Rhodopseudomonas sp. BAL398: one gene and its partner. The protein of the gene in region 1 interacts with the protein of each later gene in a pairwise test. Links are inferred from orthologs where the notes say so. Each region holds a gene or a part of one and is shown in the gene's direction. Other genes may lie near its edges.

Region 1 (3,314 bases):
GGGTCTGGTCCGAAGGGGCCGTGGGGCTCGGGTCCGCAATCAACGGGGCCAAAACCACCCGATCTTGAGGATCTGCTGCGTCGCGGTCAGGACCGCCTGCAACAGCTGCTGCCGGGCGGCAATTTCAGCAGCATCGGCATCGCCGTGGCGCTGGTCGGCGCGCTGGCGATCTGGGGCCTGTCCGGTTTCTTCCGGGTGCAGTCCGAAGAGCTCGGCGTGGTGCTGCGGTTCGGCAAGCATGTGCGCACGGTGCAGCCGGGCCTGAACTATCATCTGCCCTATCCGATCGAGACCGTGCTGCTGCCGAAGGCGCTGCGCGTCTCGACCATCAGCATCGGCATGACCATCGTCAACGATCCGGCGCGGCGCGGCACGACGACGCGCGACGTTCCGGAAGAAAGCCTGATGCTGACCGGCGACGAGAATATCGTCGACGTCGACTTCACGGTGTTGTGGCGCATCAAGCCGGATGGCGTCGGCAACTATCTGTTCAACATCCAGAACCCCGAAGGCACCGTGAAGGCGGTGGCTGAAAGCGCGATGCGCGAAGTGATCGGCCGCTCCGACATTCAGCCGATCCTGACCGGCGCCCGCACCACGATCGAGGCCGGCGTGCAGGATCTGATGCAGAAGATCCTCGACGGCTACGGCGCCGGCATTCTGGTGCAGCAGGTGCAGATGCAGAAGGTCGATCCGCCGTCGCAGGTGATCGATTCGTTCCGCGACGTGCAGGCGGCCCGCGCCGATCTGGAGCGGCTGCAGAACGAAGCCCAGACCTACGCCAACCGCGTCATTCCCGACGCGAAGGGCCGGGCGGCGCAGATCGTGCAGGTTGCCGAAGGCTACAAGGGGCAGGCGGTCGCCGAGGCCAAGGGCCAGAGCGCGCGCTTCCTCGACGTCTATGACGAATACAAGAAGGCGCCCAACGTGACCCGGGAGCGGATCTATCTCGAGACCATGGAGCGCGTTCTCGGCGGCGCCCAGAAGCTGGTCTATGACGGCGGTGGCGCAGGCTCCCAGAGCGTCGTGCCCTATCTGCCGTTGAACGAACTGACGCCGCAGAGTGCGGCGCCGGCCAAACCGGCGCAGCCGCAGCCGAAGAGCGGAGGTACCCGATGAGGACCGGAATCACAGGGATCGTCGCGCTGATCGTCTTGTTCGTCGCGATCGTCGTCGGCTGGGCTTCGGTGTTCACCGTGTCTCAAACCGAACAGGTGCTGCTGGTGCGGCTCGGCGAGCCGGTTGGCGTCGTCACCGAACCGGGGCTGCATTTCAAGGCGCCGTTCATCGACACCGTGATCAGCATCGACAAGCGGATTCTCGATCTCGAAAATCCGTCGCAGGAAGTGATCGCGTCCGATCAGAAGCGGCTCGTGGTCGATGCCTTCGCGCGCTATCGCATCAAGAACGCGCTGAAGTTCTATCAGAGCATCGGCTCGATCCCGGCCGCCAACATCCAGCTGACGACGCTGCTCAATGCGTCGCTGCGCCGGGTGCTCGGCGAGGTCACCTTCATCGATGTGGTGCGTGATCAGCGCGAAGCCTTGATGAACAAGATCCGCGATCAGCTCGACAAGGAAGCCGGCGGCTACGGCATCCAGGTGGTCGACGTCCGGATCCGGCGCGCCGATCTGCCTGAGCAGAACAGTCAGGCGGTGTATCAGCGGATGCAGACCGAGCGGCAACGCGAAGCCGCCGAGTTCCGCGCCCAGGGCGGACAGAAGGCCCAGGAAATCCGCTCCAAGGCCGACCGTCAGGCTACCGTGATCGTCGCGGAAGCCAATTCGCAGGCCGAGCAGATCAGGGGTACGGGCGACGCCGAGCGCAACCGGCTGTTCGCCGAAGCCTATGGCAAGGACCCGGACTTCTTTGCGTTCTATCGGTCGATGACGGCCTATGAGAACGGACTGAAGAACAACGACACCCGTTTCCTGCTGCGGCCGGATTCGAACTTCTTCAGGTTCTTCGGCAATCCGTCGGGCAGCCAGCCGGGCCAGCCGGCGGCCGCAACGGCCGCTCCGGCCACCCCAGCCGCTTCGTCGGCCGCAAAGGGCGCTTCGGCCACCCCTGTTGCTCCGGCGGTTCCGGCCGAGGCCAGCGCGGCCCCAAGGCCCTGATCGCAAGCGTGTTGCGGTGCGGTGCGGAACGCTGATTTTGCGTTCCGCACCGCTCTGCTTTAGAACCCCCACGAGACATCGCTTCGGCCAGCGAGAGCGGTCGACAGGACCGGTCAAATACAGCCGTTCGATCACGTCGCGGCGGGTCGCTCGCCGTGGAGAGGAATCAATTGCATGAGGTCCTTTGCGTTCGCCGACCTCCTCATCGGCATTGGTATTCTGTTCGTTCTCGAAGGGCTGATGTTCGCGGCACTGCCGTCGTGGATGCGGCGGGCGATGAAAAGCGCGCTGGCCACCCCTGACAATATTCTCCGGCTCTCCGGCATCGGCTCCGCCGTCGCCGGCCTGATCCTGATCTGGGTTGTGCGGCACTGACCGCCGCCGCGCCCTGCGCGGGGCGGCCGAGGTCGTCGGCGCCGAAGCGGGCGGAAGCTCGAACGCCGCCAGCTTCAAACGCCATCGTGAGCGACCGCGTCGGCTTTTTGCCGTAATGATCCGGCGGATGGTGAGGCAGGCGTGAGGACCGGTTCCGCGATGCCGTCCGCCCCTCCCGTCGGCGTCGGAACACTATGAAATCAGTATGGTTTGCTGCTGAATCGGCTTAAAGGATGAGCTCGGCTATTGCCGGTCGTGCCTGCGCCGCGAGGACCACCCGATGCTTGCGCCGATCCCCGGATCGGGCGCAGAGTTTGCTGTCGATCGTTCGCCAAGCGTTTCGTCCCGTTCCCAGGAGAGATTTCCGCCATGTCCGCTGCGACCCCCGCCTTCCGCCGTCACCTGCGTCCGCTGCTGGCGGCGCTCTGCCTTGGCGCCGCCGTGGCGACGATCGCGGCGCCGGCGCGCGCGCGCGGCCCCGAGGGCATCGCCGATGTCGCCGAGAAGGTGATCGACGCGGTGGTCAACATCTCGACCAGTCAGACCATCGAAGCCAAGGTCGCTCCGAGCGAGCGGGGCGCAACGCCGCAGCTGCCGCCCGGTTCGCCCTTCGAAGAGTTTTTCGACGATTTCTTCAAGAACCGCCGCGGCGGCGACAAGTCCGGTCCGCGCAAGACCAGCTCGCTCGGCTCCGGCTTCATCGTCGATACCTCGGGCATCGTGGTGACCAACAATCACGTCATCGCCGATGCCGACGAGATCAACGTCATCATGAACGACGGCACCAAAATCAAGGCGGAGCTGGTCGGCGTCGACAAGAAG
Region 2 (3,277 bases), 4.9 Mb from region 1 along the record:
CTGGCGGCGCGATTCGCCCGCGCCAACGCGGCGCTGGAGCTTCTCACCGACGGCGCCGAGCGTTATCTGGCGCTGCAGGGGCATGGCGACGCAAAGCCGGGATTTGACGCCAGGGCGTTTGCCGGTCTGGCGGCCGAAATCCGGGTTCGATTGCTGCTGCGCGCAGTGAACAAAATCGGCCATGAAGGACAGGCCGAATTGGGTAAGGTCGAAGCGCTGGCGGCGGCGCTGGAGCAAGCCGGAGCGGAAACCGGGCCGGTAAGCCGGACAAAGGGCCGAATCCGGTTGAAACAGACCCTCGCCGGTGCGTTGGTGACGCTGACAGCCGAACGTCTGCGCATCGAACCGGCTCCGCCACGGCGGCGGCGCGATTGAGCGGCCCGCTTAACCACGGAGGCCGAAGCTGCCCGCGATTGCCACTATTTCAGCGGGAAGCGCAATATAGTACGTTAAATAGTCCTCGGTGGTTCCCTTGGCAGCGGGCCTGGGCGCACCTAGATTGGACTTAAGCCAGCCCAAGGTTATCCTTGAGGCGCACCCAAGGGCACCAGGCCGCGATCCGCGCGGCCAAAGAAGGAATACCGATGAACGCCAATCTGCGCAATTTCGCCCTCTGGGTCATTATTGTCTTGCTGCTGCTGGCGCTATTCACGCTGTTCCAGAACCCGAGCCAGCGCACCGCCGCGCAGGACATCTCGTTCTCGCAGCTTTTGACCGAGGTCGATCAGAACAAGGTTCGCGACGTTGTGATCCAGGGTCCGGAGATTCGCGGCACCTTCACCAATGGCTCGAGCTTCCAGACCTACGCGCCGAACGATCCGACGCTGGTCTCGCGCCTCTATAACGGCAAGGTCTCGATCACCGCCAAGCCGCCTGGCGACAACGTGCCGTGGTTCGTCTCGTTGCTGGTCTCCTGGCTGCCATTCATCGCGCTGATCGGCGTCTGGATCTTTCTGTCGCGACAGATGCAGGGCGGAGCCGGCAAGGCGATGGGCTTTGGCAAGTCGCGCGCCAAGATGCTGACCGAGGCCCATGGCCGCGTCACCTTCGAGGATGTCGCCGGCGTCGACGAGGCCAAGCAGGACCTGCAGGAGATCGTCGAATTCCTCCGCGACCCCGGCAAGTATCAAAGGCTGGGCGGGCGGATTCCGCGCGGCGTGCTGCTAGTCGGCCCTCCCGGCACCGGTAAGACGCTGATCGCGCGTGCGGTCGCCGGCGAAGCCAATGTGCCTTTCTTCACCATCTCGGGTTCCGACTTCGTCGAAATGTTCGTCGGCGTCGGCGCCTCCCGCGTCCGTGACATGTTCGAGCAGGCTAAGAAGAACGCGCCCTGCATCATCTTCATCGACGAAATCGACGCGGTCGGTCGTCATCGCGGCGCCGGTCTCGGCGGCGGCAATGACGAGCGCGAGCAGACCCTCAACCAGTTGCTGGTCGAGATGGACGGCTTCGAAGCCAATGAAGGCGTGATCCTGATCGCCGCGACCAACCGTCCCGACGTGCTCGATCCCGCCTTGCTGCGTCCCGGCCGGTTCGACCGTCAGGTCGTGGTGCCGAATCCCGACGTCGTCGGTCGCGAGCAGATCCTCAAGGTCCATGTCCGCAAGGTGCCGCTGGCGCCGGATATCAACCTCAAGGTGATCGCGCGCGGCACCCCGGGCTTCTCCGGCGCCGACTTGATGAACCTGGTCAACGAGGCCGCCCTGACCGCCGCCCGCCGCAACAAGCGGATGGTGACCCAGGCCGAATTCGAAGAGGCCAAGGACAAGGTGATGATGGGCGCCGAGCGCAAATCGCTGGTCATGACCGAAGAAGAGAAGATGCTGACGGCCTATCACGAGGGCGGTCACGCCATCGTCGGCCTCAACGTCATCGCCACCGATCCGATCCACAAGGCCACCATCATCCCGCGCGGTCGTGCGCTGGGCATGGTGATGCAGCTGCCGGAACGCGACAAGCTGTCGATGTCGCTGGAGCAGATGACCTCGCGGCTGGCCATCATGATGGGCGGCCGGGTCGCCGAAGAGCTGATCTTCGGCCGCCAGAAGGTGACATCGGGCGCCTCCTCCGACATCGAGCAGGCCACCCGCCTGGCGCGAATGATGGTCACCCGCTGGGGCCTGTCGGAAGAACTCGGCACGGTGTCCTATGGCGAGAACCAGGATGAGGTGTTCCTCGGTATGTCGGTGTCGCGGACCCAGAATGCGTCCGAGGCGACGGTCCAGAAGATCGACGCCGAGATCAAGCGGCTGGTCGAGGAGGGCTACAACGAAGCCACCAGGATCCTCACCGAGAAGCGCGCCGATCTCGAGGCGCTGGCCAAGGGACTGCTCGAATTCGAAACCCTGAGCGGCGACGAGATCACCGACCTTCTGAATGGCAAGAAGCCGAAACGCGAATCGGTGCTTGAGCCCGCCGGCCCGCGGACCTCTGCGGTGCCGCCCGCCGGCAAGCCGCGCCCACGCCCCGACGCCGGGCTGGAGCCGCAGCCGCAGGCGTAAGCCAGCGACCGCATCGGCCATCGAAAACGACAAACGCGGCGGCGACGCCGCGTTTTTGTTGTGTGGTGCACCCCGACCGGCAATTCGCGCCGCGCTGCGTTGCATATTGCCAATTCGGTTCCGTTGCCGTAGAGCCTCGCGGACTCTGGGATGGGGTATGCTGGGACCGTTAACGGGACGATGGAATTTGCAGTTCTCGACGCGTGCCTCGATGTGTTTGGTTAAGCCGTGACCGCATTCGCCCGCGATCGGGTCGAAAATGCCGGGTTGCCGCGAGTCCGATCCGCTATGGCGTTGGAATGGGCGCGGACCAGGCGCCGGCTGACGGCGATCAATCCGTATGATTTCGGATCGCTGGTGCTGCTCGCACTGTTGTCGATTCTGGTGCTGGCGACGTTCCGCGACTACGCGATCACTAATGACGAATGGGTCCAGCAGCGCTACGGCGAGTTGATCGTCGCCTATTACAAGAGCGGTTTTTCCGATCGCTCGGTGTTCGAATTCGACAATCTCTATCTCTATGGCGGCCTGTTCGACGTCGCGGCGGTGCTGCTGCATCAGGTCTCGACGCTTGATCTGTTCGACCTGCGGCATTTGATGAGCGCCACGATCGGCGTGGCCGGTGTCGGCGCGGCGATCGCCACGGCGCGAATGATCGCCGGCCCGCGGGCGGGACTGCTCGCGGGTATGGCCCTGGCCGTCTGCGGCTCCTGGTATGGGGCGATGTTTCACCACACCAAGGACATTCCGCTTGGCGCGGCGATGGCCGGCGCTCT

The links.
Region 2: the proteins of hflC (region 1) and ftsH interact in binary tests that used the Escherichia coli proteins (3 or more experiments, as listed by UniProt). The link is inferred for Rhodopseudomonas sp. BAL398 from one-to-one orthologs.

What each region holds. Positions count from the first base shown.
Region 1 is NZ_CP133111.1:476,151-479,464, forward strand. Bases 117-3,116 are described here. They hold hflC (protease modulator HflC), read left to right. Parts: upstream 117-1,115; coding sequence 1,116-2,117; downstream 2,118-3,116. Other genes in these bases: hflK (FtsH protease activity modulator HflK), read left to right, coding at 117-1,119; RBJ75_RS02195 (DUF2065 domain-containing protein), read left to right, coding at 2,292-2,492; RBJ75_RS02200 (Do family serine endopeptidase), read left to right, coding at 2,862-3,116. Also shown: more of hflK, read left to right, coding at 1-116; more of RBJ75_RS02200, read left to right, coding at 3,117-3,314.
Region 2 is NZ_CP133111.1:5,377,875-5,381,151, forward strand. What follows is about bases 80-3,042. They hold ftsH (ATP-dependent zinc metalloprotease FtsH), read left to right. Parts: upstream 80-584; coding sequence 585-2,501; downstream 2,502-3,042. Other genes in these bases: tilS (tRNA lysidine(34) synthetase TilS), read left to right, coding at 80-375; RBJ75_RS25325 (ArnT family glycosyltransferase), read left to right, coding at 2,790-3,042. In the rest of the region: more of tilS, read left to right, coding at 1-79; more of RBJ75_RS25325, read left to right, coding at 3,043-3,277. UniProt on the Escherichia coli protein: Acts as a processive, ATP-dependent zinc metallopeptidase for both cytoplasmic and membrane proteins. Plays a role in the quality control of integral membrane proteins.